4 regions of the Pseudobacillus sp. 179-B 2D1 NHS genome follow, and region 2 is predicted to be linked to each of the others. Evidence: riboswitches for the same ligand, from Rfam matches in the RefSeq annotation. Region 2 holds a riboswitch; each other region holds the start of a gene.
The links. Region 2 has a riboswitch for cobalamin ahead of ACH0BF_RS11020 (ABC transporter substrate-binding protein). Riboswitches for the same ligand answer to the same signal wherever they lie in the genome.
Positions count from the first base shown of each region.

Region 1: it holds a riboswitch for cobalamin, as region 2 does, so the genes downstream of both, ACH0BF_RS13135 (nitroreductase family protein) here and ACH0BF_RS11020 (ABC transporter substrate-binding protein) in region 2, are expected to answer to the same signal.
Region 3: it holds a riboswitch for cobalamin, as region 2 does, so the genes downstream of both, ACH0BF_RS02835 (FecCD family ABC transporter permease) here and ACH0BF_RS11020 (ABC transporter substrate-binding protein) in region 2, are expected to answer to the same signal.
Region 4: it holds a riboswitch for cobalamin, as region 2 does, so the genes downstream of both, ACH0BF_RS00495 ((2Fe-2S) ferredoxin domain-containing protein) here and ACH0BF_RS11020 (ABC transporter substrate-binding protein) in region 2, are expected to answer to the same signal.

Region 1 is NZ_JBIQDP010000012.1:11,197-18,857, forward strand. It holds gene copZ (copper chaperone CopZ) at 1-42, opposite strand, end outside; gene ACH0BF_RS13125 (metal-sensing transcriptional repressor) at 539-844, opposite strand; gene ACH0BF_RS13130 (class I SAM-dependent methyltransferase) at 1,257-2,111, opposite strand; gene ACH0BF_RS13135 (nitroreductase family protein) at 2,453-3,034, opposite strand; cobalamin riboswitch at 3,234-3,436, opposite strand; gene ACH0BF_RS13140 (DmpA family aminopeptidase) at 4,120-5,220, shown strand; gene ACH0BF_RS13145 (APC family permease) at 5,343-6,743, shown strand; gene ACH0BF_RS13150 (sigma-54 interaction domain-containing protein) at 6,818-7,661, shown strand, end outside.
Region 2 is NZ_JBIQDP010000009.1:63,188-70,848, forward strand. It holds gene bioD (dethiobiotin synthase) at 1-104, shown strand, start outside; gene bioA (adenosylmethionine--8-amino-7-oxononanoate transaminase) at 121-1,440, shown strand; gene ACH0BF_RS11015 (hypothetical protein) at 1,553-1,726, opposite strand; cobalamin riboswitch at 1,913-2,054, shown strand; gene ACH0BF_RS11020 (ABC transporter substrate-binding protein) at 2,190-3,164, shown strand; gene ACH0BF_RS11025 (FecCD family ABC transporter permease) at 3,127-4,188, shown strand; gene ACH0BF_RS11030 (adenosylcobinamide amidohydrolase) at 4,185-5,657, shown strand; gene cbiB (adenosylcobinamide-phosphate synthase CbiB) at 5,654-6,616, shown strand; gene cobD (threonine-phosphate decarboxylase CobD) at 6,591-7,661, shown strand; gene ACH0BF_RS11045 (bifunctional adenosylcobinamide kinase/adenosylcobinamide-phosphate guanylyltransferase) at 7,643-7,661, shown strand, end outside.
Region 3 is NZ_JBIQDP010000002.1:97,895-105,555, forward strand. It holds gene ACH0BF_RS02825 (ABC transporter substrate-binding protein) at 1-172, opposite strand, end outside; gene ACH0BF_RS02830 (ABC transporter ATP-binding protein) at 188-955, opposite strand; gene ACH0BF_RS02835 (FecCD family ABC transporter permease) at 952-1,974, opposite strand; cobalamin riboswitch at 2,222-2,414, opposite strand; gene ACH0BF_RS02840 (superoxide dismutase) at 2,467-3,351, opposite strand; gene ACH0BF_RS02845 (YkvI family membrane protein) at 3,551-4,624, opposite strand; gene menC (o-succinylbenzoate synthase) at 4,720-5,829, opposite strand; gene ACH0BF_RS02855 (GNAT family N-acetyltransferase) at 5,826-6,656, opposite strand; gene ACH0BF_RS02860 (M20 peptidase aminoacylase family protein) at 6,663-7,661, opposite strand, start outside.
Region 4 is NZ_JBIQDP010000001.1:69,357-77,017, forward strand. It holds gene ACH0BF_RS00460 (D-serine ammonia-lyase) at 1-38, shown strand, start outside; gene ACH0BF_RS00465 (mechanosensitive ion channel family protein) at 407-1,459, shown strand; gene ACH0BF_RS00470 (NRDE family protein) at 1,481-2,251, shown strand; gene ACH0BF_RS00475 (biotin transporter BioY) at 2,312-2,884, opposite strand; gene ACH0BF_RS00480 (CPBP family intramembrane glutamic endopeptidase) at 3,073-3,771, opposite strand; gene ACH0BF_RS00485 (MerR family transcriptional regulator) at 3,858-4,607, shown strand; gene ACH0BF_RS00490 (GHMP family kinase ATP-binding protein) at 4,620-5,489, shown strand; cobalamin riboswitch at 5,599-5,788, shown strand; gene ACH0BF_RS00495 ((2Fe-2S) ferredoxin domain-containing protein) at 5,944-6,327, shown strand; gene cobJ (precorrin-3B C(17)-methyltransferase) at 6,347-7,661, shown strand, end outside.

The DNA of each region.
Region 1 (7,661 bases), on a different contig from region 2:
TCCGCAAGACATCCCTTTTACATTAAGTGTGACTTGTTGCATAAGAACCCCTCCTTAAGTGATGATCTAACTTTTTACAATTCTTATATTACCATACCCCTGTAGGGTAGTAAATAGGAAAATAAAATTTGTTTTGCGATAATCAGGCATTCTTTCCTGCTGTTCAGATCAACTTGTCCCAAATGTTTGACTTGATACGCTTAACAAAGCCCCACACTAATAGGGTCTAATGCTGATTCAGTAATAAAAATCGGTACAAACGGATCGCTACAATAATTTTCCCTGAAAATAATTTTCTTATTCGTCTCGCTCTTTTTCTTCTTTTATGTAGTATGTGTAAGTCACTGGATCACTCTTTCTTCTCCTTATGGTTTATTTGTCTTTTATACGAGGAAGCAGTATCCATTCTTTTGATGTAATACCCTCTCCCTGTGTAAAAAAACTACTAAAATGTTCGCTTATTTATCTCTTCGCTATTCCCTCTCCTCGTATACATCTGCCCAAGAAAAAAAACCAACTACTGAAAGCTGGCTTTTTACTATAAAGATTTAGAGAATCGTTTAAATACTTCCATCAATTCTTGAATCGCTTCTTCTTCATCCCCATCTCTTATAGCATCCGCTACACAATGCTGGGTGTGCCTTTCTAATAAATGCAGACCAACCTTATTCATCGCTGCATTAATAGCTGAAATTTGAGTAAGAATATCTACACAATATCGGTCGTTTTCAATCATATTTTGAATGCCGCGCACTTGTCCCTCTATTCTTTTTAACCGGGTAATTAGCTGATCTTTTTCTTTTGTTGATCTATGAGTTGTTTTCGTCTCTTCAGAATGGTTCATATAAGTATCACCAGCTTATCTTTAAAATTTTTCATACTTACAAATGTGTCCATGATACATACCGGAGGTACCCCATGATTGTACCATAAAGATACGAGAAGAAATACGAAAATGCGTCTCCCTTGGAGAATGTATGAAGCAAAGCCTTGCCTATTCACTATTTGCCTTATCATGATTCCCTATGTAAAAAGATCTCCTGCCTATCGTGGCTAGCCGATCATGTATTTATGCCTGTTTAATTATTTTGCCCACACTTTGAAGTGAATAAAACGCTGACTGATCAAAACGTAAACGATTATTACTGATTTACCCAAATTAAGATTTTGGCCAACGAGAAACCAAAATAACCGCTTGATTGAAGCATGGCACATCCGTATGATAAATGGATTTATTTTCCAGGATACACACCCCATCAAATGTTTACCGGCTTCCAATAAAGCAGCGCCGCATGAATGGTATAGGAATATTCATATTGCCCATTTTTCTCTACTACGTATCGGCTTAGCGCTTGCTCAACTTCTTGTTGATTATAGTCTCTTGTTAGAATTTTGCTGACGTTATCACGTATAAGAGCTTCAAACGATTCATATATACTCACGCGCGGGATCTCAATAATTCTACAATTGGCCATAATTCCAAGCTGATACAGAATATTTTGCAAATCAATATAATCCCTGCTTCTAAACTTTATGGAATAACCGTGTTCTCTATGTAAATCTATATAGTGAGGCTTTTCTGGACCGCTTGTCATACCCGCTATAACAAGCCGAGAGGCAGCCTGATTCATTTTAAGTAAAGCTTTATCGATATCGCGGATGCGATAATAACAGTTTATTCCAAACACTACATCACACGTTTGCTTAATGTTGAGCTGTTCCCATTTTTCATGTATAAAGCTTATATTGTTTAATTGCATCTTTTCGGTTTTATGTTTTAAAAAATCGATAATGCTTTGGGAAATATCAACGCATGTAAGCTGTTTGACATGTTCAGACACACAGAATGTATAATTACCCCAGCCGGGCCCAATCTCCAGTACATGATCACTTTCATGGAGCAGCTTCAACAGCTCTTCTCGGATGATGTGTGCATAAGCATTTGTATCGACTGTGCCATTTTGCTGCTTTTTTTCCAAAAAAGCGTTCCAAAAGGCATCTTCCGCTTCATCATTTATCATTCGGTTAGAAAGCGTTCCGTCCCACTCTTTCATATTTTCTTTCCATAAGTCAATGTAGTTACGTCCTAAAGATGTGCTTATACTATTCATCTATCCAATGCTCCTTCTTTTTGTATTTGCTTAGGTTATATAAAAAACAAAGGGTTATAAGCTCCTCAGCTTTTTATTCCGGATAACGTAAATTACTATCAAGGCTTGATCCACATATAAAAACTGTACATTTTCTGAAATGCCCTTTATAAAAAAGCATTTCTAACCATTGAAGAGGATAGAAATGCTTTTTTAAAGTAAAAGAAGACTCTTTCATCGTTCAAACAGATTTAAAAATAGCCTTCTTTTTCGCGTCTTTTATATCCGTCCCTTTATCCGTTAATCAAAGGTTTAACGATCCACATCAAGATCATAAAAAAGCAACCCAATTGAAACCCTTATTATTGACTTGTCCCCATCCAAATTGTTTTGTCTTCGAATGATGTGCGAATGGGCACTTTTACTTTCTTTAATGACTCAGGATCTGGATAGCCAATAAATAAATTACCCACTACCTTTTTATGCTCCGGGGATCCGATAAATCGATAAAGTCGTTCGTCATGTACAAGTCCTACGCCCCGCGTCCGCCATACAAAACCTAGCCCTAACTCATGAGCCGCCAGCCACATCGAATGGATCGCACAACAGACCGCAAACTCGTTGTCTTTTGTGGCGTCTTCATCATCAGGAATAACATCGCTCGTTACAATAATATGTAGTGGCGTATTCTGAACGACCTTTAAAGAGCTTTCAATGAGATTGGGCTTTGTAGGAAATCGCTCTTTTAAGTAATCTTCTGCTAGTTGGTTATACCTGCTCTTGGCTTCCCCTTTTACGACATAAAATGTCCACGGCTCTCTCATTCTATCGTTGGGTGCCCATGTAGCTGCTTCTAATAGCTTAAAGATTTTTTCATCCTCTACTTCGCGCCCATCATAATTACGGATCGCTCTTCGTTGCTGTAGATCTGTTAAAATAGTCATTTTCCATTCCTCTCCTTTAACTAAAAGTATTCCTGGCTATTCATATGAATGTTCTCTTACAGTGACCCAAAAAAGCAGCAATAAAAAAGCATTTAAACCTGTATAGTTTAAATGCTTACAAAAAAAGAGTGCATGCCCTTATATAAAACCCAGCCATTATCTTCTTTCCGTAAACACCTCCCTATATCCCGTAGGTCCATCTGTGCTCTTTAAATAGGCAGGTTTCCTGACTTATCTTCTACACAACCCGCGCCTTCCCACTTTTTCTTTTATAAAAGCAGTGACGTTATGCAGGTTGCTCTGAATTTACAGTGGCGGGAACCGTGTTGGATTTTCACCAAGCTTCCCTTTTAAGCTGTCCATCTTTAATATACGCACAGCACCTATTCAAAAAATATTCACTTTTCTACATATTACCACAAAACGATGCCGGCATGTTCACTAACCCTTTCCAGACATACTTTTCAGTTTACTCTTGTCCAAATGACGCCAACCTCTCCGCTCTCAAGCGTTCATAATTTACATACGGAAGAAGCTACAACTTTACTTTCGATATGGAGCAAGAGATAAGTTACTGAAGAACCTTCTTCAAGTAGGTTCATTGAAAGCATTTTATGAAAGTTTGTCATTACACTGTATGTTTAAACTGACAGTATGGTTGATAGAATGAAAGGCCCCATATTCGTATGATTAAAGGTCCATAGATGTAAGTTTAAACTAACATTACTTTTATATGGCATTTTTCAGTTAGTAGAAACACCTTGATTTAAAAGGGAATTTGAATCATTCATTGCGTGGAATGATTCTTGCTTTAACTCATTTAAGAGAAAAGATTGATAGCTGGCGATCATTGCCTTGTCATCTTAAATGTATGAAGGCCGCACTATATGGCACTAAAAATTTTAGTTAATACTGTCTGAAAGGAGGGTTTAATGAATTGCCGTCATTTTTCTTTTCCTTTGTTTTGTGCATTAGCAATACTTTTTGTGAATGTTTTAAAGTCTCCCTCCCCTAACTTAAAGGTGTAGAGGAGCACAAAAACTTTTTATACATGCCAAATAATCTGCTAGACAGGAGGAATACATATGTCCGCGAGAAAACGAGCACGTGATATTGGATTAGATTTTCCTGGTGTGCCGGGGCACTTTAATGCGATTACCGATGTTCCAGGTGTTAAGGTCGGCTATACAACGATTATAGAAGGAGAAGGTCCTGTTGTAATTGGGGAGGGCCCGATCCGTACGGGCGTAACGGCTATTTTGCCGCGAGGAACAAAGGAAAAGATGCAGCCTATTTGGGCCGGCACATACAGCTTAAATGGAAATGGCGAAATGACAGGAATGCATTGGGTAAATGACGGCGGCTATTTCTTAAGCCCGATCTGTCTTACGAATACACATTCTGTCGGCATGGCTCATCATGCCACAACCAAATGGATGATTGAGAAGTATAAAGAACAGTTCAGTGAGCATCACCTTTGGGCAATGCCAGTTATTGCAGAAACATATGATGGATTGTTAAACGACATTAATGGCCAGCATATCAAAGAGGAACATGTCCTATCAGCTATCCATTCAGCAAAGTCCGGGGCCATCGCTGAAGGCAATGTTGGTGGAGGAACTGGCATGATTTGTTATGAATTTAAAGGCGGAACGGGTACATCATCCCGCATAGTTGAACTAAATGGCGAACAGCATCATGTGGGAGTGTTAGTTCAAGCAAACTATGGTATCCGCGACTGGCTTACCGTTTTAGGTGTACCTGTTGGAAAACATTTAACTGAGCATAAAATCCTTTCTAAAGAGCAAGGCTCCATCATCGTTATTATCGGGACAGATATTCCGATGCTTCCCCATCAGCTTAAGCGCCTTGCAAAGCGGGCGGCGATTGGGATTGGCAGGAGCGGAAGCCCTGGCGGAAACAATTCCGGTGATATTTTCCTGGCCTTTTCAACAGCAAATGAAATGGATATCCCCCAACTTTCAGAAGACAAATTGACAATGACCTTTGTCAACGATGAGAGTTTTGATCCTATTTATGAAGCCGTCTGTCAATCTGTTGATGAATCAGTCATTAATGCGATGATCGCAGCCAAAACAATGTCTTTAGTGAAACCCTTTGGAAAGAAAGCTTATGCCATTGATCACGAAAAGTTGCTTAAAGTGATGAAGCAATATACCCGTTAAAGATACACATTTTTATCAAACATATATCAACTTTTTAAGTCCCAAGGCTATAGGGGCTGAAAAACACTAAAATTAGTCTGAATAGCCAAAAATATTTCAATAAACTACGAGGAGGCTATAACATGGATCATGTCAAAAATACAAAGAGTCATGCTGCACCACAATTAAATCGAACGTTAACTCTTTTTCCCTTGGTGTTTATGGGATTAGCCTATATGTCCCCGATGGCCGTATTTTCTCCCTATGGTATCGTTGCTCAAGGGACACAAGGAAGAGCGGCGGCTGCCTATTTAGTAGCGCTTATCATGGTTTTATTTACTGCCTATAGTTACGGAAAAATGGTAAAAGCCTTCCCTTCGTCTGGTTCCGCTTATACGTATGCTTCTAAAACAATTAATCCGAGTGTCGGTTTTCTAGTTGGCTGGGCTGTTTTAACAGACTATATTTTCCTGCCGGTATTAAACATATTAGCCTCGGGTATCTTTATTCATGCAACCTTTCCGCAAATTCCTTTATGGGCAGGTATGTTACTGCTGCTTGGTACGGTTACGATTGTTAACATGTTTGGAGTGAAATTAAATGCTAAAGTTAATACTTTAGTGGTTTTATTCCAATTTTTAGTCGTAGCCTTTTTTGCTGGATTTGCGATTCAAAGAATCCAAACCGGCATGGGGGCGGGAGAGCTATTTTCTACCCTTCCATTTTACAATCCTGAACACTCATTTTCCCTCGTGCTGGCGGGTGCCTCTATCGTTTGTACCTCCTTTCTTGGTTTTGATGCAGTCACAACGTTTACAGAAGAAACGGTCAACCCAAGAAAAACCGTACCGAGAGCCATTCTTCTTATCGCTTTAATAGGAGGTGCCATGTTTATCGGATTATCTTACTTACTTCATATGGTACATCCCGATTTTGATTCATTTAAAGATCCCGAAGCAGGAGGCTATGAAATTGTTTATTTTCTAGGCAGTGCATTGCTCACTTCTTTTTTCACCGCAGGTTTTATTATCGCTTCTATCGGAATGTCCTTAACTTCACATGCAAGTGGTGCCCGTCTTCTGTACGTTATGGGGCGAGATGGCGTTCTTCCGAAAAAAATATTTGGTTACATTCATCCGAAACTTATGACACCGCTGCGAAATGTTTTAATTATCGCCGTAATATGCTTATTAGGTTTTTTCATAGATTTAGAAACAGCCTTTTCGTTAGTAAATTTCGGAGCCTTGCTTGCCTTTACATTTGTTAATTTATCTGTTATTGCTCATTACTTTATTAAAGAAAAGCGCCGCGGTATAAAAAACTTTCTATTATATTTAGCTCTTCCCTTAACCGGGGCTGGTTTTAATATATGGATTTTGGCGAATTTGAGTAAAAATGCCCTTAGCTTAGGTTCTATATGGGTGGCAGCCGGGGTCGCCTACCTTCTTTACCTAACAAAATTCTTTACAAAACAGCCGCCCCACATGAACTTTAACGAGGCAGAGTATTTAGATTCAAATAAAGATATAGAGAAATTATCCTAAGTTTATTCTTTACTTGATTATTTGTTATGATAAATATGTGGAAGAAGGTCACTATTTTTCAGGAGATTATGTACATGTTAACATTGGAAACTTGCTTAACTATTATGGAACAAATTGAAGGATTAGTTATTGTAGATGATCAAGCAAGAATCATGTTTATGACAAAGCGCTTAGCCGAAGACGTAGGAATTAACCGTGATCAAGTTATCGGAAAGCACATTCTTGATGTCATTCCTACTTCAAAAATTCACCAGGCCGTTCAAATGAGAGAACCCTCGATTGCTGATTTTTATTTCTTGAAACATACAACAATTGTAAGCAGCCGCTTCCCCTATTACGAGGGAGACAGGTTTGCTGGCGTAGTAGAATATGATCTGTTTGATAATTATCAACTATTGAAAAACTTCATTAAAAAAATTGATAGTCTCCCTACTGAACTTAGCTTTTTCAAGCAAGAACAAAAACGACTAAAAGGAAATAAGTACTCCATTGAAAATATTGTTGGCGACAGCCCTCAAATGAAGAAGCTTCGCAAGGAGATTGTGAATGCCGCCCATTCAAATTCAACTGTATTGATCACTGGCGAAACGGGAACCGGAAAAGAATTGGTTGCTCATTCGATTCACGCATTAAGCAAAAGGAGTCAGGGTCATTTTGTTAGCTTGAATTGCTCTGCTATTCCATTAGAGCTGTTTGAATCAGAGCTGTTCGGCTATGAAGAGGGATCGTTTACAAACGCTCGAAAAGGTGGGAAAATGGGGAAATTTCAACTAGCCAGTAAGGGAACATTGTTTTTAGATGAAATTAACCAAATGCCTCTTGCACTGCAGCCGAAGATTTTGCGGACATTACAAGAAAAAGAAATTGACAGAATTGGCGGAAAACATAGCATCCCTATTGATACAAGGATTCTATGTG
Region 2 (7,661 bases):
ATTATTCTCTTAGGGAGAGCCGTTATCGTTCTGAAATTGTGAGGGATTGGAAGTTTGATAGACTGATGGAGGGGATTAACAGTGAATACAAAACGTTTATATGAAATTAGTCAAAAGCATATGTGGCTTCCTTTTACACAAATGAAGGATTACGAAGAAGCTCCCCTTATTATAGAGAGCGGCGAAGGTATCCGGCTAAGAGACATCCACGGCAATGAATATTTCGATGGCTATTCTTCCTTATGGCTAAATGTACACGGTCACCGACGTCCAGAAATTGATGAGGCGGTGAAAGAGCAGCTTGGACGAATTGCCCATTCAACCTTACTTGGGGCGGCAAATGTGCCATCCATTCAGTTGGCTGAGAAACTTATCCAGATTTCTCCGGAAAACTTAACACGCGTATTTTATTCGGACAGCGGAGCAGAGTCAGTGGAAATAGCCATAAAGATGGCGTACCAATATTGGCAAAATAAAGGCAGGACTGAAAAAACAAAGTTTGTCACATTGACAAACGGTTATCACGGCGATACAGTCGGTGCGATCAGCGTGGGCTCAATCGACATTTATCACCGCGTGTACAGCGCATTAATGTTCCATTCATTCGCCCTCCCCTTCCCGTCAGCAAAATGGCATCCTTCCGGCAATGAACAAACGGCTAAAGAAGATTCACTCTCAGAAATACATGACTTATTTGAAAAGAATCATGAACAGATCTCCGGACTAATTGTTGAGTCGATGGTACAGGGGGCGGGTGGTATGCACATCATGCCAGTCGGGTACTTAAAGGAGCTTGAACAGCTTTGTCGAAAGTTTAATGTGCTTTTTATTGTGGATGAGGTGGCGACTGGATTTGGGCGCACGGGAAAAATGTTCGCTGTGGAACATGAAGGTGTTTTGCCAGATATCATGACAATGGCAAAAGGAATTACCGGTGGATATTTACCGATTGCAGCTACATTAACAACAGAAGAAGTATACCAGGCATTTTACGGGGAATATACCGAAATGAAAACTTTTTTCCATGGACATTCTTATACGGGCAATCAGCTCGGCTGTGCAGCAGCTTTGGCCAATCTTGATATTTTCGAAAAAGAAGGGCTTGTTGAGCAAGCTGCTAAAAAAGCAGAATATGTTGAGAGGTTGATGGCTGAAATAAATGAACTGCCACACGTCGGTGAGATTCGACAGCTTGGTTTAATGTGCGGAATTGAACTAGTGAAAGATAAAAAGACCAAAGAACCTTTTCCGTTTGAAGAGAGAATGGCTTATCGGGCAACATTGCGAATGCGTGAATTGGGGATGCTGACGAGACCGCTTGGTGACACGATCGTTTTTATGCCGCCGCTAGCTTCCAGCTACGAGGAGCTGACTAAAATGCTTCAAATTATAAAGCAAGCCATTGTGGAAACGCTGAATGTGAAGGTTCATACTAAATAATAAAAAACATCCTCCCGTTCATCGGGATGGATGTTTTTATATAGTTCTGCTGGCAAACGATCTTGTTTTTAAACAGATGTTTGCTCGTATGTCATGTTGTCATTTTATTTGGCTATAAGTTACGGTCATGTGTTGAGTCGCGATCGTTTAAGTACGCGTCGTCTTCAGGAAGAGCGTCTATCCGGCTTGTATCAGAGGAGTCAAATGCCTGGCGAAGAAAGTAAACTAAAATAAGCGCAATGCAAAGCAGTAGGACAACTAACCCGATTAAAGTTGCAAGATTCATTTTAGCCGCTCCTTTCTTTTTATTTATCCTATTCCACTTTTGTCCTGTCTAAAACATAAAGGTCTTATATGATAAGAAAATTTATTTTCTGCAGAGAATAGAAACGAATTTTTAGAAAAGCTGCGAACCGTTTTAAAAATTTATGAAAGTAAAGTTTTTTTTGTGTATAATGAGGCTAAGCGGAAAACTACATATATTTAATCAGGTAAAGCTGAACAAAAAGCTTTTTAAAAGGGCAAGCTGGTGGAAATCCAGCGCGGTCCCGCCACTGTAAGTGAAATTTATTTATTTCACAAGCCAGAAAACCTGCCTGGTTTAGAGCACCAATAACCTACGCGGATAGGGTGGTGTAAAAGCGGCTTCCTGGTTCAATGTACCTGTTTGGCCCTTTTTCACTGCATCTCTCCATCGCGTAGAGGTGTTTTTTTGTGGATATTTTTAAGAAGCAAAGGGAGAGAAAGTCATGAACAAATTATCTCAGTACACATTATCCTTCGTACTGGCTGCTGGCCTGCTTGCCGGCTGCGGAACGGATAAAGCAGAAACTGGAAAAGAAGAAAAAGCAGATCAGCCAAAAGAGAGTCAACAAGCAGCCTTTCCGGTAACGATAAAGGATGCGGAAGGAAAAGATGTCGTTATTGAAGAAAAACCGAAACGAATTGTTTCTCTTATTCCGAGCAATACCGAAATTGCTTATAAACTCGATTTAGGTGATGAAATTGTCGGGGTATCAGACAACGACAATTACCCGAAAGAGGTGAACGCCAAAGAAAAAGTTGGCGGCATGGAGTATAACATTGAAAAAATCATTGGGCTTGATACGGATCTCGTATTGGCACATGGTTCCAGTGCCCACAACTCAAAAGAGGGATTGAAGCAACTGGAAGAAGCGGGAATCGATGTACTTGTCGTTAATGATGCCCAAAATTTTGATCAAGTATACGACTCAATTGAAATGATCGGCAAGGCGACAGGAACAACTGAAAAAGCAGAAGACGTAGTAGAAGAAATGAAAGACGGTCTATCAAAAATCGAGGAAAAAGCGAAAACTATTAAAAAAGAAGAAGAAAAAAGTGTATTTATTGAAGTATCACCGGCTCCAGACATTTTCACACCAGGAAAAAATACATTTATGCAGGAAATGCTTGATCTGATTCATGCGAAAAATGCCGCTGCCGATCAGAAGGGCTGGGTGCAAATGACAGAGGAAGCGATTATCAAGAAGAATCCTGACGTAATCATTACTACGCATGGCTACTACACAAAAAAACCGATTGAAGAGGTACTCAGCCGCAAAGGATGGGAAAACATGACTGCCGTTAAAAACAAGGATGTCCATGATGTGAATGCTGACCTCGTCAACCGAACAGGCCCGCGTCTTGTTGAAGGAGTAGAAGAACTTGCCGAAGCGATCTATCCAGATGTTTTTAAGAAATAAAAGCTCGGCTTACTTGTTAGTTTTGGCTTTTTTTATTACGGCTGTATTTGCAGGTATCTCGATCGGAACGATCCAAGTTCCGTTTCGGGATATCGCTTTCTTATTATCCCATCATTTTTTTGGAACGCCGCTTGAGGGAGTCGATTCCTCTTTTGATAACATCGTGTGGAAGATCAGATTTCCGAGAGTATTGTTGGCCGGTCTTATAGGAGCCTCTCTAGCGGTAGCGGGTGCTGCTTTTCAAGGGCTGCTGCGTAATCCTCTGGCAGACCCTTATACACTCGGTGTATCTTCGGGTGCTTCCGCAGGCGCTGTTATGGTGCTGTTTTTTAATATGCAGCTCCCTTGGCTTTCCGGATTTACCCTGCCCGTTGTTAGTATTGTGACTTCGATTATAACCATTTTCATCGTTGTTTTGTTCGCCCAGGCGATTGAACGGTCACTTAAAGTAGAAACTATCATTCTAACAGGGATTATTTTTAGCTCTTTTTTAGGTGCGTTGATCTCACTAATGATTGCTTTGACCGGTGAGGAATTGCGGCAAATTATCGGATGGCTGCTTGGGAGTGTATCAATGAGAGGCTGGGATTATATTCAACTTATTTTGCCCTTTTTTTTGGTGGGCACTTTACTGTTAATTATCCACTCGGCTGAATTAAATGCGATGTCGTTCGGCGAAGAGAAAGCCCAGCATTTAGGTGTGAATGTCCGTCGAAAAAAAATGATCGTGCTAGTTGCCGGCTCGGTATTAACAGGAGCAGCTGTAGCTGTTTCAGGAACTATTGGTTTCGTCGGATTGGTCATCCCTCATTTTATCCGCTTAATTTGGGGGCCGGATCACCGCCATTTACTGCCGCTGTCCATGCTTGCAGGCGCTGGCTTTTTAATTCTGGCTGATTTGGTAGCCCGCACAATTATTTCTCCGACTGAATTACCGATTGGTGTTATTACTTCTATTATTGGTGCACCGGTATTCGCTATCATTCTGCTTCGCAAGCACAGGAAAGGAAGGGGAACAGCATGATCGAGATAGAACAGCTTAGCGGCGGCTATGACGGCAAGCTTATCGTCCGTAAATTGTCTTTTTCTGTCCAAAAAGGAGAGCTTTTTGGCATCTTAGGTCCCAATGGAAGCGGCAAGACAACGCTGTTAAAAATGATAAGCGGCATTGTCCCTATAAGCAGTGGTTCCATAGAAATAGAAGGCAAAAAAATGACAGATTATACACCAAAAGAACTGGCTAAACGGCTTGCTGTTCTTCCACAAATGACCCCGCAAGCCTTTTCGTACACTGTAAAAGAAACAGTTTCTCTCGGGCGCTATGCACATCAAAGCGGCATCTTTCCAGTATGGAGAGAAGAAGATGAGCGGGCTGTTATCAAGGCGATGGAGCAAACGGGCACAAAGCAATTTGCGGAAGCTTCCATCGAGGAATTGTCTGGCGGCGAGCGTCAACGCGTCTTTCTCGCTCAGGCCCTTGCCCAGGAACCGGAAATTTTGCTGTTGGATGAACCAACAAACCATTTGGATTTATCTTTTCAAAAAGAACTGCTTGATTTATTAAAGAAAATGGCGAATGAAACAGGATTAACTGTTATCTCCATTTTTCACGATTTAAATCTCGCCTCTCTTTATTGTGACAGATTGCTGCTTATGGAAGAGGGAAAGAGGCACGGTCTTGGTATTCCGAGCGAAGTGTTGAAAGAGGAGCCGGTTCAACAAGTATATAAAACGGCTATTCATCAGCGTCCCCATCCAGAAGTGCCGAAGCCGCAGATGAGTATTCTTCCTGAAAAAACAGCTGAGGAAGAAGTGGAAGTGCGAGTGGACCAAGCATGCATCAAGAGAACTGATGAATATATTACACTTGAAGCTCCGATTCCGTTAAAAACACTATCGGCAGGAGTAATCGGTGCTGGCTGGGGATGGCATCGCAGTTTTGTGAACCGCCACGTAGATAAAAACTATTGGCATGACTCTTATAAGGAAGACATGAAAGAGTTTCTAAAGCGCTATCACTTTGATATTAACGAAACTGTGGGAATGATGACAGCTGTTCATCTTCATACGGCAGCCTGCCGGTTTGTGCAAGTAGAAGATATTTCGGTTCTTGCAGTTGTTACAGCCGGGGTCGGCAATGCCGTTGATGTTTCGCGTGCTGTAGAACATAATCGGGCTTTTTTGCCGGGTACGATTAATACATGGGTATTTGCGAATGGCCATTTATCAGAGGAAGCGTTTGTTCAGTCAGTGATGACGGCAACAGAAGCAAAAGTAAAGGCTCTATTCGATAAGGAAGTAAAAGATCCGCTAACGAATTCCCAGGCAACAGGCACCTCTACTGACAGCGTCCTGATTGCCGCCACCCAGCGCGGGGCGCATCAGGCATTTGCCGGTACGATTTCTCCGCTTGGACAGGCGATCGGGAAAGCGGTGTATGAATGTACGATAGAAGCCTTGGAGAATAACAGAACAGGAGAGAGGAGTACATGATTTATCATCTTCTGGCTGCTACGCTTGCTTTTTTCATTGACCGCCTAGTCGGAGATCCGCCTCATCTTCCGCATCCAGTCCGCTGGATAGGCTCCCTTATTTACTTTTTGGAAAAGCGTCTCAATCAAGGAACTGCCAGGCGGAGAAAAGGAGTCATTATGCTTGTTATCGTGCTCATTGTTACGGGAAGCCTCAGCTATTTGTTCATTTTCTGCTTTTATTCTCTTCACCCGGCTGCTGGAGTAGCAGCGGAGGCCGCAGTGATTGCTTCGGCCATTGCTTGCCGCAGCTTAAAAGAGGCGGGGATAAGTGTGTATGAACCGCTGCAAAAAGGGGATATGGAGGAGGCGCGAATGAAGCTTTCCTATATTGTTGGTCGGGATACAGAGCATCTCGATGAAGGGGAAATTACAAGGGGAGCCATCGAGACCGTTGCCGAGAATACAAGCGATGGGGTAACGGCTCCGCTTTTTTGGGCACTTATCGGAGGAGCTGCGGGGGCGATGATCTACCGGGCAATTAACACATGTGATTCAATGGTCGGTTATAAAAATGATCGATATGGACAATTCGGCTGGGCATCTGCTCGTCTGGATGATCTCGTTAACTGGCTGCCAGCCCGCTTAACGAGCTTGTTAATGGTCTTATCTTTTCCCGAAAGCAACTATTCTAAAAAACAAGTATGGCAGATTGTCCGCCGTGATGCGAAAAAGCATCCAAGCCCAAATAGCGGCTGGTGTGAGGCCGCTGTTGCCGGTTTGCTCGGCATCGAGCTTGGCGGAATAAATAGATATAAAGGCCGTGTTTCCCATCGCGCTGAAATGGGAGAACCTTTAAAGCAAAAAACAGCAGAGCATATCCTGCTCACTAATCGGATTATGGAACGGTCCTCTCTTTTATTTTTACTGATGATGTGGATAGGAGGTGTCATTTATGAAATGGCCCGCACATGGCTCTAATCCAGCCCATCTATATGAAAGCTTACAAATGAAGAAGCCGGACGTTTTGATAGACTTTAGCGTTAACGTAAATCCATACGGCCCGCCGCCAAGCATTAAGGATAATTGGTCCAGCTGGTTATCCGCCGTTTCTGATTATCCGGATCCTTACGGTAAAATGGTAACCAAACAGATTGCCAGTCTTAACGGAGTGAATGAACAACAGGTCGTGTTAGGAAACGGTGCAGCTGAAGTGATTCAGTTTCTCGGCCAGCTGTGGCGCGGACGGAGAGTTGTCATCGTTCAGCCGGCATTCTCTGAATATGAAGCAGCCTGCCGGGTGTATGGTTGCGAAATAGATTATGTTTTCACCAATAAAGATCATACTCTGCCAATCAATGAATTAACGACTAAGGCTCAAGGAGCAGCGGCTGTTTTTGTTTGCACACCGAACAATCCGAGCGGCATCGCTTTTTCCGAAAGGGAGATCATTGAATTGTTAGACAGCCTTGCTTCGAGTGGCTGTTGTGTTGTCATTGATGAAGCGTTTTATGACTTTGCCGGCTCCGTCACAGTGGCTCGTTTCATTAAGGATTACCCAAACTTGCTCATTCTAAGATCACTGACGAAAATGTATGCGATTGCCGGCTTGAGGATCGGTTATCTGCTTGCTGACGAAGCCTTAGCTTTGCAAATTGCCCGATTCCGCCCCCATTGGAATGTAAATGCCCTTGCCTTGAGGGCAGCAGAAGCTGTATTAGCCGATTCTTCGTTCGTTGAATGGTCGCGGGAGAAAATCACCGAAGAACGAAAAAGAATGCTTGAGTTTCTGGAGGAAGAGGGATTCCGGTTTACCCGGTCTGTCGTTAATTTTTATTTGCTCAGAGACCCTTTGCTTGAAGACCAGGAACCGCTTTTTTTGTTTCTGCTAAAACAGGGAATTGTTCTGCGCCATACATACAATTATCCCGGGATTGAAGGCAAGTGGCTAAGAGCAGCGATAAAGACGGAAAAAGAAAATAACAAGCTGAAAGAGGCGCTGCTACAATGGAAAAAGCAGAATTAA
Region 3 (7,661 bases), on a different contig from region 2:
GCTGATTCAATGCTACCGCTCTCTTTGGTGCAGCTGCCGTTCCCCATTCATCTGTTATCTTCTCCGCCGTTTTGCTGGCCGAACTCGAACTCTCATGATTGAAGCTCGCAAAGACCCATAGTGCAGCTATGCAAATAACTCCAGTTAAAATCCATATATTTTTTTTAATCATTTTGTTTCCCCCTTTTCACACATGAGCCAAAAATGTAATATGCGGTTTGTTTGTCCGCGGATGTATCTGGATCTCTCCATCTACTCCAAACACTTCTTTCAGCATGTCCTTGCTTAAAACCGCTGAGGGTGTTCCAGAACAAATCATGCGTCCCCCGTTCATAACGTATATATAGTCGCAATAGAACGCGGCCAGATTTAAATCATGCAGAGCAGCCAAAACAGTAATCGGCAGCTTTTTGACAAGGTCGAGCAGTTGCAGCTGATGTCTGATGTCTAAATGGTTGGTTGGCTCATCAAGAATAACCATGCCCGCCTTCTGAGCAAGTGCTCTCGCAATAAACACCCGCTGTTTTTCTCCCCCAGATAACTGCTGAAAGCTACTTTGGCCATACTCGACCATGTCTACATAAGCTAAAGATTCGTGAATAATCTGTCGGTCCTCTTCTGTTTCATGTTGAAAAAATTTTTTATAAGGGTGACGGCCCATTGCTACGATTTCTTCAACGGTAAAATCAAATGGCACAGCAGCCTCTTGACTTACGACAGCCAGTTGTTTTGCTGCTTGCTTTGCCGGCATTTCATGCAGCCCTTTGTCATTAAGCCATACCTTTCCGCTATCTGGTGTTAAAATCCGAGAAGCGTTCTTCAATAAAGTGGATTTCCCACTTCCATTAGGACCAATAACGCCAATGAACTGTTTATCAGCCGCTTGTAGTGAAATATCGTCAATGATAAACTTGCCGTTTGCTGAATAACTAACATTCTCAACGAGTAGTTTCATCGGCCGCCTCCCCCAAACGAATAGGAGCTGTGCCGCAAGAGCCAAATAAAAAATGGCCCTCCACAAAAAGCGGTAACTACACCAATCGGCAGCTCCTCTGGCGCAAGCAGCAAGCGGGCTGCTGTATCTGACCAAATCACAACGAGCATGCCAAGCAGTGCACTAACTGGAATCACACGCTTATGGTCGGAACCGAGCAATAGCCGGGCTAGATGAGGCACCATTAATCCTACAAAGCCAATAGAACCACTCACTGCCACTACTGCACCGGTAATTAAAGAAGCAACAACAATAAGGATCTTTCGAAAAACATCTGTATTTACTCCAAGTGTTCCTGCCGCTTCTTCCCCCATTAACAAAGCATTCAACGATGAAGAGGCAGATAATAAAAAGAGGACACTGCCAGCAATTATTAGCGTCGGAATCGCTAAGTGTTCCCACTTGGCTCCAGCAAGGCTACCCATCATCCAAAACATGACTTCTCGAATCCCCGATTCTTTCGGTGCTAATGTCACAATAAAATTGGTTACAGCGGACAGCGTCATCGAAACAGCTACACCGGCCAGCAATAGGCGTGTCGTGAGAATCTTTCCGCCTTCCTGGGCGATTATGTACACGGCTCCCATTGCTATCATGGCACCGGTAAAAGCGCCAGTAGTTAAGGCATATTGTCCAAAGACAGGCAGAGCGCCAAATAAAATAACGAGCGTTGCTACTACTGAAGCACCTGAAGATACGCCTAAGATATAAGGATCGGCAAGTGAATTTCGTACCAATGCCTGAATGACAACTCCTGCTACTGCAAGACCCGCTCCTGTTACAGTTCCGAGCAATACACGCGGCACCCGAATGTTCCAAATTATGTGTTCCTGAGCCTTATTCCAGTCTGCCTCTATGTAATTGCCCACCCAAGGTGCATGTGAAAGGATGATCTTCCATGCTGTAACAGCTGGCATATTAACCGGCCCTAGAGTAATAGACCATGTAATAGAAAATAAAAGGAAGACAGCAAGTCCCATGAGTAAATACAAATAACCCTGCTTGTTCGCGCGGAAAACAGCTGAGAAAACAAAGGATGATCCTCTTTTCTTTCTTATCCATCCTGCAAACGCTAGCTTCAATGTTCCATCTCCTCTCTTTTTTATCAGCACAGAAAGAAAGCCCTGTTCTTATCGCTAAGAACAAGGCTTGGGTGTGTGAAAACAGCACAAAAAAGCAACAGAGACTGCTTTGTCTTCGGCCACCTTTCCTTTCCGCGAAGGCATCATAGGGGATCAAACCTGGGTAGGTCTCCTGGCTTACGGATCTGCGCGCTTTTTTCGTCTTCCCTGATTTCTCAAGTGACATCAATGAAAAAAGAACTTTCCGATTACAGTGGCGGGACCGCTCGGGATTTGCACCCGATTCCCTGTTACCCTTTGCTGTCTGTTGCAAAGGCACCCGGTTCTCTTATATAAAGTTTTTCATTGCTTACCAGTGTAATATAGTTTCCATGAATAGGCAATGCCTTTTCAATGCCCCCTCGCTTTTCTCATGCGTCCCTCTACTTCATCCCAACAAACAATGTTCCACCAATTATCAATATACTCCGCACGCTTATTTTTATATTTCAAGTAGTAAGCATGTTCCCAAACATCAAGTACAAGTAAAGGAACTACATCCCATTGGCTTAAGTTTTGATGTTTTTCAGCTTGCAATATTTCTAATCGCTGAGCTTGCGGCGACCATACGAGAATGGCCCATCCCCCTCCCTCTACTTTCTCGGCGGCTTTGGAGAAGTGTCTCTTAAACCCATCGAAGCTGCCAAACGACCGGGAAATCTCTCGGTTTAATTCACTTGAAGGCTTTCCCCCTCCGTTTGGGCACATGATTCTCCAAAAGATCGAATGTAAATAATGCCCGGCACCATTGAAAGCAAGCTCTCTCTCCCAATGCTTGACGAGCTCAAAGTCATTATTTTTTCGTGCCTTTTGCAGCTCCAGCTCTGCTTTATTCAAACCTTCTACATAGCTTTGATGATGCCGGTCATGATGAAGCCTCATTGTTTCTTCATCAATATAAGGCTCTAAAGCATTGTACGCATAGGGGAGAGGGGGAAGTTTGTGGTGGCCAATAGGAACCTGTTCAGCTCTTTCTCGCTCTTCCTCCTTCTCTTTTTCGTTTTCTTCAGCAAACAGCCCTTCATGAAGCTGGCGCCACTCCTGATCTAATCCCAAAATCTCACTTTGGATTAAATGAATCTCTTCTTCTTTCATATTCGATAAACGATTATCCATCTTCTCTACCTGGTTTTTCCACTTTTCCACCTGATTAAGGTCAATTAATTCATGCTGCAAAGCACATAAAGCCTCACACCATTTTTTAGCTTCCTTTAAATAACTGCGGTATATCTCCATCTGCCCTCCTCCTTTCAGCTCGTAATTTCAACATATGCATTGTTTTTATATGCGTTCTTCTTCCATACTCTTCCCTCTGCCTAACAAAGCAAATGAAGAGGACCGTTATCAAAAAAGAAAGAGGGGCTATGCAATCCCTTGGCAAAACAAAAAGCTGCCCACCAGTTGGTGTTCACTTAACTGGTGGATAGCTTTCTTATTAGCTTGATATCTTCATTTCATTCTTAAATGGTTGCTTAAATCTAAGCCAGGCGAAAATAACACCGATAATTAAGATCAAACCGAGGTAGCCAACAATTGGATACAAGGTGCCTACTAATTTAACGAATCCGACGAAGCTTGCCAGAAAAGCGGCCAATGTAGAAATAACTACTGTCGGAGTAAAAGACTTACGATGGGCCGGTACGATTCGCGCAGCAAAAGCATATATCATTCCGACAGACGTATTATAAATCATCGCTAACAATACAAATGACATAAAATAACCTGTGATTGGCGAAATACCATTGGCAATGTGAACAATCGGCATAGCGGCCTGCTGACTGGCTCCGAAATCTAAAAGCATTGTCAAATTAATTAATAAGATCAATAAGCCAAGGCCAATGCCTCCAAAAATACCTCCAAGCCCAGCCGTTCTCTCATTCTTTTCAGCTCCTCCCATCAATGTCAAAATAGCTGCTCCAGCCGCAATGTTGTACGATACATATAAGATGGCTCCTATCAGCCAATGAGAGGCTGCCGTATTTTCTGTTTGGCTGATTTGAAAAATATCCGAAACATTCCCTTCATAACGGAAAACAGAGTAAATAAAAACGATAAAAATCATGATAAATAGGAAGGGAGTCATCAAACTAATCGCCGAAATAACTTTTTGAAAATTGAAACATAGAGTGACAGCAGTTAATACCGTCATTATAAGACTTCCATACAAAGGAGCGATACCAAATTGCTGTTCGAAAATCGATCCGCTGCCGGCAATCATTACTGCCGCAACGCCAAATAAGAAAAAGGTGATAAGGGCATCAACAAACATCCCTATCCATTTCCCGCAAATTAAATAAATAACATTTTTATGAGAATCGGTTTTAAGACGAGAGCCGATTTGCAGCAATTGCATGCCTAAAAAAGCAAATAGAAGAGTAGCCATACATGTTCCTGCTATGCTAATCCATCCAAAGCTCGTAAAAAATTGCAATATTTCCTGTCCGGAAGCAAATCCTGCCCCTACAATGACTCCGATGTATGCGCCTGCAATTTGAAAAGCTTTTTTCATTCTTCTCCCTCTTTCGTTTGAATATTCTGAATTCATTAGGTGTGGACAAGAAAACCTGTTGATGCCAGGTTTTCTTAAATGTCATACTCGCCAAATTACAGTGAATAGGCTTTTTCTTTCAATGTAAATTGCTTCACCGCTTCGAGATCAATATCATAGCCGATTCCTGGCTTGTTCGGAACTTGAATAACCCCATCGTGCACTGTTACTTCTGGTGTGACAATATCCTTCTCCCAATAACGGGAAGAAGCAGCCGTATCACCCGGGAGTGTAAAATTACTTAAGGTAGTTAATGCCACATTATGCGCTCGTCCTACACCCGCTTCAATCATTCCTCCGCACCAAACAGGAATATTGTTCTCCTTGCATAAATCATGAATCCGTTTAGATTCCGTCAATCCACCGACACGGCCAATTTTAATATTGATAATTTTACAGCTGCCGAGCTGCAAAGCTTTTCTGGCATCTTCATAGGAATGAATGCTTTCATCCAGACAAATCGGTGTTTTTAATTCTTTTTGAATAACCGCATGGTCAATGATATCATCCGATGCAAGCGGCTGTTCAATCATTGTTAAATTGAATTCGTCTAGCTTCTTCAATTCTGGCAGGTCCTCGAGACGATAAGCTGAATTGGCATCAGCCATAAGTTGGATATCTGGGAAAGAGCGACGGATCTCTCTGATGACATCAACATCCCAGCCCGGCTTAATTTTCACTTTGATTCGTTTATAGCCCTCTTCAACATGCTCTTTAATAATAGCTAAAAGATCATTCACCGTATCTTGAATACCGATGCTAATCCCCACATCAATCGTTGTATTGTCTCCTCCTAGAGCCTCATAAAGCGGGATTCCTTCCCGTTTAGCGTGCAAATCCCACACCGCTCCTTCAATGGCCGATTTCGCCATGTTATTTTTTCTGATCGGCTCAAATATCTCTGAAATTTCATCGGGATGAGAAATTTCTTTGCCTTTTAATAAAGGAATCAAGAAATCTTCTATCATATGCCAGTTTGTTTTTAGCGTTTCTTCATTATAAGAAGGAGAGACAAAAGCAACAGATTCTCCCCAGCCGGATACTCCCTCTTCATCTTTTACCTCTACGAGAATAAATTCTTTGTTTTCGATGGTTCCGAAGCTAGTAGTAAAAGGAAATTTCATTTCCATCTGTAAATGACGTAAAATAATTTCTGTTAATTTCATTTTTCCTCTTCCTTTCCTGCAAATTGAATATTCTTTATGAATAGATAATAGTTCACCAGTTCTTGCGGACGTTGAATGAGTTTTACAGCTGTATATCCGTTAGCGAATAGTTGTAGAAAAACTTTCCGTGTATTCATTCTCCAATCCAAAGCTAAATCAAATGATTGGCTTTTAATCTCTTGAAATTTTCGAGGAATCGGGACGAGCAATGCCTCTTCTCTTTCTAAATAATCAGGATGATGGAGGGACATTTTCGGCCATCCTTCTGTTGTTCTTTCATATTCTGCGAAAACTTTTGCCTTTTCTTCTGTAAAAGTAAAGGAGGTGTTCACGTAATCACTTTGAATCCACCAATCCACCTTCAATCGATCCGTTGGAAGACCGGCATTTAATCCATCCTCCATTTTACCGTAACAATTCACTTCATATGTGGAACAAACAGCTTTAAGCTTCGTTAAATTTAAATAAGCGTTTACGCTTTCGAGCGGATCGAACGTCCATGTTACCTGCTCATATCCAAGACGAGAAGCCTCTTGTTTTTGGGCGTTTTTCAACGCTTCACCAATTCCTTGCTTTTGATAATCAGGATGGATGCCAAGCATATGCGAACATAAGTAAGAAGAGCCATTTGAAAAACCAGCAAAGCTGTAACTAAAGCCAATTAATCGTTCTTCTTGAAAAGCACCTACTAACAAACCGCCATTTTTATGGGCGGTGAGCGTTTGATGGATCGGAATCGGCTCCATATTCCACGTGTCTCTTTCCAGCTGCTGCATTTTTTCAAAGTCTGTTCGATCATTAAATAACCGAATATGGTAATCTTGCACGTTTCTTCACCCTTTCATCCGTTCAAACGTTTGTATAATTGTTTCAGCCAATATCTCAATTCCTGGATAAAGAGCGTCTATCTGAAAAGTCATTTCAGGATGATGCAGACCCGGGCTTAAATCACAGCCTAATCCGAGCATCGCTGCCTTTACTTCCGGCCGCTTCACTGTGTAAAAATGAAAATCCTCTCCTCCAGTTGTCACGATAGGCGGGACGACATTTTTTTCCCCCAGCACTCTGCTGATCGCATTCTCCATTATATTAGAGGCTTCTTCTGAAACGATAGCCGCTGCCGTTTCGGCTTTTGTTTCTAAATGAATAGACGCTCCGTGAACAACTTCTATTCCTTTGCATGCCTGAACAATTTTCTCTGTCAGTGCTGCCATCACTTCGTTAGTCTGTGCGCGAACATCAATTGAAAAGGTCGCTTTTCCTGGAATAATATTACTCGATTCACCGCCACTTTGAAATTTCGTCATTTTCACTGAATAAGGAATAGACGGATCCATATGGATTTGCTGCATGGCTTGAATGAGCGAGGAACCGATCTCAATGGCATTCTTTCCGAGATGTGGCCTGGCACCATGAGCATCTTCTCCAATAATTTCCCCAGCAATAAACTTGGCTGCTCCATGCCGAATTCCCGGAGAAGCCTGTCCAAAGGATAACTCTTGAATGGGCCGCAGATGAACACCGTAAAGAAAATCCAAGCCATCAATAAGTCCCTTCTCTATCATTTTTAAGGCTCCGGTTCCTTTTTCCTCAGCTGGTTGAAAGATAACGACTAATCGTCCAGGAAAGTAATAATTTATTTTTTTCAGTAATAATAAGGCACCAACAGCCATTGTCATGTGGGCATCATGGCCACACGAATGATTGGCTTGAAATCGGCCGTTGACTTCCTGCCAGAGAGCATCAATATCACAGCGTAGTCCAACTGCCGGTTTCCCTTGGCCCATTTCTACAATGAGACCTGGACAGTCATCAAACGTTCTTACCGTGAA
Region 4 (7,661 bases), on a different contig from region 2:
AAATGATCGTAATGATCAAAAAGGGAGAGCAGTATTGATTTAAAATAAGGTGGTGATGCTTTACCCTATTTGGGCAATGATAGCAAATTGGATAGTAGTATGCTTATAAACCGTTCCATAAATGGGGAAGAAAATTAGAAAAAGTGTGTATTAATGAAAAGTTCTCATTGTTTAACAATTAGTGGTGTTCGAAAATTGCTCATCTTCAATCCATTTAATAGCAAAATGTAAGAATAATATAGAGTTACATAATCGATCTCCATATAGTTTCTTTATCAGGCTTTATTACAAAGCAGCAAGCCGCTATATCCGAAATAATAATCCTTCGTTAGTACGTTTCTCTTTTGTTTACTTCTACGGGATTTAGGCAATGAAAAGAAGGAGAGAATAAAGTAGTGGTGATAATATGGAGAAAGTCATTCGTTTTTTTTCAATGGATCATTTTGCGGGCAGGCTGCTGGATTTTTGCTTATTTACGGCCATTATCTTGCTCGTTAAATGGCTGGTTATGAAACTCATCAGAAGAAAAAAATATGAGCCTGGCTCCTGGAAAGAGGAGTTGATCCCTCTTCTTAATACGACGTTAAACTGGCTCACTTTTTATGGCGTTCTGTTACTGTTTCTCTATTATTTTTCTAGGGAAAAGTGGCTGTTTTATCCTCTATATACGTCAGGAGAGGCACAGGTAACTGTCTTTTTAATTCTTGTGGCAATCCTTACTGTATCGCTCTCCCAAAGGCTTGTGAAGCTGTTTAATCGTTTTGTGATGAGCAGAGTCTATCATTATTATGGATTAGATAGTGGGGTTGCTTATACTTTTAATCGGATGATCTACTATACGGTTATGATTATTGCACTGGCCATCAGCTTTGCGACCGTAGGGCTTGATTTAACAGCAGCGGCCGCCTTATTTAGCGTGCTCGGTATCGGAATTGGCTTTGGCATGAGAAATGTAGCTGGTAATTTTATCTCGGGCATTATTATTTTGTTTGAGCGACCGATTGAAGTCGGAGAAGTAGTCGAAGTGAATGGCAAATTTGGCCGGGTAGAAAAAATCCGGCTCCGTTCCACTGTTGTCAAAACAGCAACCGAAGGCTCTTTAATTGTGCCGAACCAGTATTTTATTGAACAGATTGTACCGAATCGTTCCGGAGCTGAAGTGGTAGCTCAAGTAGTAGTGGAAGTAAAATTCGGGCAGGATACGGAAAAGGTTGAAGAATTGTTATATGCCGCTGCTGATAAAGTCATTGCTGAAAAGGAAATCAAGCCGCAGGGGCCACAGTCTGTCCGTTTTATTGATTTTCGCAATGAAGCGATGGTGTTCAAGATAGAAGTCCCTGTCCAAAGCATCGTCATTAAGCAAAAAATAGAAAGCAGGCTTCGTCATGCGATTGCTTCTCTATTCCAGAAAAATGATATCCGGCTTGCTTCGCAGCCGATCGAAGTGAAGCCGTCATAATTGCCAGAAAGGTGCAAATGTATGTGTTTAATTAACTTTTGTTTTCAGGCGTATGCCCCCTATAAATTAGTTATTGCTGCCAACCGGGATGAGTTTTTCAATCGTCCGACTCAAAAAGCTCATTATTGGGAGGAAACGCCCAGTGTTCTAGCTGGGCGTGATCTTGAGAAGATGGGAACATGGCTCGGAATCACAAAAACAGGCCGGTTTGCGGCGCTAACGAATTTTCGTGATCCTTCTGAAAAAACCGAAGGAAAACGGTCGCGTGGGGAAATCGTTCAAGCTTTCTTAACAGGCACAGAGCCGCCGGAAGTATTTATGGATGAGCTGCGGGAGCAAAAAGATAGTTATCCCGGCTTTAACTTACTGGCTGGAACAGCGGATGAGCTTTGGCATTATAACAACAGAAAAGATTTGAAAGAAGCTGTTGCTCCCGGCGTTCACAGCTTAAGCAACGCCACGCTGAACACGCCCTGGCCGAAATCAAGAAAAGGAAAAGCTTATCTAGAAGAGTGTTTGCATCAATCGCCAGCTTTATCTGTTGATTGTTTGTTTTCCTTTTTGCAGGATGAAGAATTGGCTCCGGATGAAGAACTGCCTCGTACAGGCGTCTCTCTCGATTGGGAAAGAAAGCTTTCGCCTCTTTTTATTAGAAGTGAAGACTATGGGACCCGCTCATCAACGGTTGTCACAATTGACCAGACGAACCATGTTACTTTCACCGAACGGAGCTATCTTCAGGGGAATCTTGTTGGTGAAGAAGCGTTTCAATTTAAAATTGAATCTATATAAAAAGAGCTGTCTTACAGTTAGTCATCAGTGACCAACTTGTCAGACAGCTCTTTTTGGCAATTAAGCCGTATGGTTATAAGCCGATTGCGGCAGCAGGCGGGCTGAAGCTAAGCGTTTACGTGCCTGAATACCGATCCAGGCAGCAAGAAAGGCTTTAATGATTCCCCCAATAATAAATGGGATAAATCCACTAGCAAAGGCTTCCACCCAGCCAAGTTCAGCGAAAATCTTTAACCAGACCGTACCGAAAGCGAGGTTAATCACCATGCCGATAATGTTGGCTAGAAAAGCTTGCAGCACAGTCGGTTTAGTTTTTTCAATATACCAGCCGATAAAGAAGGCCGATAAAACAAAGCTGATAATATATCCGCCCGTTGGACCGAAGATAATGCCCATTCCTCCGGACATACCTGAGAACACAGGAAGGCCGGCTGCCCCGATCAGCATGTATAAAAGAGCTGCCAGTGCTCCGTATCTGGAACCGAGAATGGTGGCTGCCAAACCGACCGCCAGCGTTTGTCCTGTAATAGGAACGAGTGGCAAAGGAATGGTAATTTGAGCAAAAATACCGATGATAGCAGCGAAAAGGGCGGCTGTTAGCATCATTCTTAATCTTTCGTGCTGAGCAGACATAAGAATCCCTCCAAATAAAATTAAACAAGCAATAAATGTTAACCTTATTTTAAATAAAGGCGACTCATTGTGTCAACGGCGTTTTTTTGTTTATTTTTGAACAAATTTCAATTTGTGAAAAATTCAAATGAATTTTTATTAAACAAAAGGCAATAGGAGCATTGAGGCATATGGTCTCCTGCTAGTCACTAAATGACTGTAAGAATGACAGCTAGGGCATTAAAAATCGCATGAATGATCATTCCGGGGATAATTGATTTAGTCTTTTCATAGGTCCAGGAAAAGACGAGGCCGGATATGAAAGTAATCGGCAGAACATTGTATGTTGGAATATGGACGAGCATGAAGATAAAAGAACTGCCTATCATTCCAATAACCAGTCCATATTTGCTTCTTAACCAGCGGTAAAGAAAGCCGCGGTAAAGAATTTCTTCATACACAGGCGAAATGACAGCTGCTGAGATAAAACCAATCGTAAAATTAATAAAATTAAGATGAGATTGCAGGCTGTCAGTTTTTTTATTTCCATAGCCAAGCTCAAATAAATCTCCTGCTATAATTAAAAAAATGCTGGCGATAATTAATACCATTGCCCAGCCGCCGATCGCCCCCCAATAAGTTTTTGGGAAACTGGATAAGCCGACTTCCTTCCAGGTAAGTCGCTGTGGTCTTAAAGCAAGGCAATAAACGGCCAATGTAAAGACAATAGACATGATAAAACCAGTGAGGGTTCCGGCGTATAAATCATTTTGAAATGTGCTTTCCAAGTAATCGTTTAATAGATATTCAATAAAGAAGGGCACGATCACGAACACGAGTAAAAGAAGCTGGAGAGTTTCCTTCCGCTTCCATGGTGAATATTTAAAAAATAAAGGTTTCTCATTCATTCTTATTCTTCCCGTTACATTGTGATATAGTAAGTGTAAAAGGTGACGCTGCGTCACGTGGAAGCACTTTTTTAGGGGTGAGTGAAGTGAGCTATTATTCTACAGGGGAAGTGTCAAAAAAATTAAATCTTTCTGTCCGGACGCTGCGATATTATGATCAAATCGATTTAGTGACTCCTTCATTTAAAGATGAACATGGAAAAAGGTTTTACAATGATGCAGATGTTCTGAAAATAGAGAAGGTGACAATTTTAAAAAGTCTCCAACTGCCGCTTAAAGTTATAAAGAAAGTGTTATCCCAATTAACGATTGAGCAGTTGTTGAGCATACATAAGCAGTCATTGAGGCAAAACATAGCGGAGCTTGAACAAGCGGTGCTTCATACGAATACGCTGTTGAATATCTTAAAGGTGGAAGGGGATTTACAGTGGGAGCACTTAATTCCTTTAGTCAGAAAAGAAAGAAGCGATGAAAAAGAGAAAGGAAATTGGAATAAGTTCTTTGATGAGGAAGAGCAAACCATCCTGCAGGAGCAGCTTCCGAAACTGGAACAGGATGATAAGCTGATCAATAAGTGGATGAACTTATTGAAAAGGATTGACCTTTGTGTAGCTAAAAATATTGGCCCAGAATCAGAAGAGGGAAAGTTGATTGCTTCTGACGTTCTCTTACTGACAGATGAAATGTTTGCCGGAAATCGGGAGCTGGAAGAAAAGTTTTGGCGTGTACGGAAATCAGCAGATAAATCAGGGCTTCTAAATTTATATCCTATTAAAAAAGAGGTGATCTGTTTTTTGGAGGACGCTATTTACTTATTTGAACAAGCACGTGAATGAGGTGGTTATATAGTGAAAAAAGGAGTTGGAAGATCCACCGGTACATTTGGCGAGCTTGCCCAGGGAGAAAAGAATGGTCAGCCGTTCCTATTTACGCTGCCTGTTCCCTTAACAAGCAAAGTATGGTTTGTTCCCACTCACTCTCCTGGTGTACGCAGTGACCATCCTTATAAGAGAAAAGCGATCTACGCTGCAGAGCTTGCATTGAAGAGAGCTGGGATGAGTGTAGGAGGAACATTATACTTTTCGTCACAAATTCCTGTCAGCAAAGGGATGGCAAGCAGCTCTGCGGATATAACTGCTGCCGTGCGCGCTGTCGCTATGAGTGTGGGGATAGACTTTACGGACTCAGCTATTGCAGAAATCGCTGCTGCTGTTGAACCGACAGATGGAGTTATGTATCAGGGCATCAATGCCGTGAACCAGAAAACAGGCGAACTGCTCTATTCTTATCCAAATTTCCCTGAGTTGTTTCTTATCGGTTATGACAGTGGGGGACGATTGAATACACAACAGTACTATAGGATGAAAGGTGAATATTCTGCTGCTGCAAAGCTGCAAATGGCTCAATTATTTGATGAAATGCATGACAGTCTCTTGTCCGGCAGTGTACCTGCCATTTTGTCTGCCGTCACGAAAAGCGCGAAGTTAAATGAGGAGCTGCTGCCTAAGCCTTTTTTCTCGTTGTTCGCTGAGCTGGCTAAAAGATTTGAATTGGGAGTCATTGTAGGTCACAGCGGGACCGTGATAGGCTTGCTGTGTCATAGATATGATCCTTCTTTTTTAGAAAAAATGTCTGCCGTCAAGCAGATCATTAAGCAGAAAACAGGCTGGAAGCCTTTCATTTCCGTTTCTGTACCTGCTTCATCTTCTTCTTCATAGTTCAACAAAAGAAACGTTGTGTAAAATTTCCCTTGTCAAATGAATGAAGAACCTGCTAATCTAATAAAAGAGTTTGAAATTTAGAAAAATCAGGATGACATACATAAAAATTGAATAATAAGAAGAGAGTGCCCGGGAGAGTCATTTCTGGGATAATAGGGAAATCGGTGAAAGTCCGATGCAGCCCCCGCTACTGTAAACGGTGATGAAATTGTCAACAGCCACTGGCGTAATGCCGGGAAGGGACAAGAGTAAGTGGACCCGTAAGCCAGGAGACCTGCTTTCTTCTTCGAACCATCATTCTTCGGAGGGAAGAACAGGATGACTGTATGGAACGGTGTCGGCGCATTCGGCATGATTACTCGTTCCTTGAGTAGCTTATATACGTAGCTCTTAGTCCTTAACTTCTTCTGAAGTTAAGGACTTTTTTATTTTCCAAAAAGGAGTGGGGAATGTGGCGACATGGGATTTAACAGAAATGAACCATCATGTATTCATTTGCAATGGTTCGAGCTGTATGCGAAAAGGCGGAGAAGAGGTCACGCAGACAATCAGGGAAGAAATAAAAAAACGGGAGCTTGATGTTCGGGTGCATACGACAAGAACAAGATGTAACGGCCGCTGTAAAGATGCTTGTGTCGTCATCGTTTACCCGGAAGGCACATGGTACCACGAGGTGGATGAACAGCTCGCAGAGAAAATTGTGGCTTCCCATCTCCAAGAAGGCCGGCCGGTTGAAGAAGCTGTCACGTACACTTATTACGAAAAAGGCATGATTCTTCAAAATGACCGTGTAACCGGTGTGGCCAAAGATAAAGAAAAGCAAACAGCCAAGTAAGCAGAGGAGGGCGAATAGAGTGAAGGGAAAATTATTGGTTGTCGGATTTGGACCGGGTAGCGCAGAGCACATTACAGAACGGGCCAAGGAAGCGCTAAAGGAAAGCGACTGTATTATCGGTTATAAAACATACGTCGATTTGATCGCGGACTTTATTGAGGGAAAAGAAATCATCAGCACCGGGATGTCAGAGGAAGTGAGCCGTGCACAGGCCGCTGTTAAATTAGCGGAAGAAGGAAAAACGGTGGCGGTCATTTCAAGCGGAGATGCCGGTGTCTATGGCATGGCAGGTCTTGTCTATGAAGTACTCGTTGAACAGGGTTGGAAAGAAGCGGACGGCGTGGGAGTAGAGATTGTACCGGGAATTTCGGCGATCAATTCCTGTGCTTCTCTTCTTGGGGCGCCGGTTATGCACGATGCTTGCACAATCAGCTTAAGTGACCATCTAACGCCGTGGGATTTGATTGCCAAGCGGATAGAAGCAGCAGGGACAGCTGATTTTGTCATCGCTTTATACAATCCAAAGAGCGGAAGAAGAACGAGACAAATTGCGGAAGCGCAGCGCATTTTATTAAAGCACCGTTCACCGGATACGCCAGTCGGCCTCGTCAAGAGCGCTTACCGGGAAAGAGAACAAGTGGTGATTACAGACTTGAAGAATATGCTGGATCATGATATCGGCATGCTGACGACCGTAATCATTGGCAATTCAACCACATTCCTTTACGACAACAAAATGATTACACCGAGGGGCTATCAGCGCAAATATACATTAACATCAGAAAAGCAGCCGCTAAAGCCGCACGAACGGTTGAAGCCGAAAAATGAGCCGTGGGCTCTTCATGGAGGGCAAGAGGAGAAAACAGACCTGTACAAGCTTGGAATGAAAGCGCTCCGCCTTTTAGATGGAAAAGACAAACAAGAGACAAGTCAGCCGCTGTTCAAGAGAAAAGTAGAATCCATTTTTGAAGTAGCTGTCAGCCCGGGAGTAGCGAATAAGGTGTTCTCGGCTGAGCAAATGCTCGTTCTTTCAAAAGCAGCCGGAGAAAAAGGGGCTATCGAATATACGCCTCATCACCAAGTAATTTTACGGGTGCCGACAGAAGATCCTCATCAAGTAACAGCTTCCTTAAAAGATGCCGGATTTTTGCTTTCACCTATTGGGGATGTTGCAACGGTGAAAGCCTGTGACTTCTGTGACGGAGAAAAGAAAGATGCAATTCCGTACGCTGAACTGCTTCATGAGAAATTTGACGGCTTAGAAATGCCGAAAGAACTAAAAATTGGATTGAATGGCTGCGGAATGGCCTGCTATGGAGCGGTGAAAGAGGATA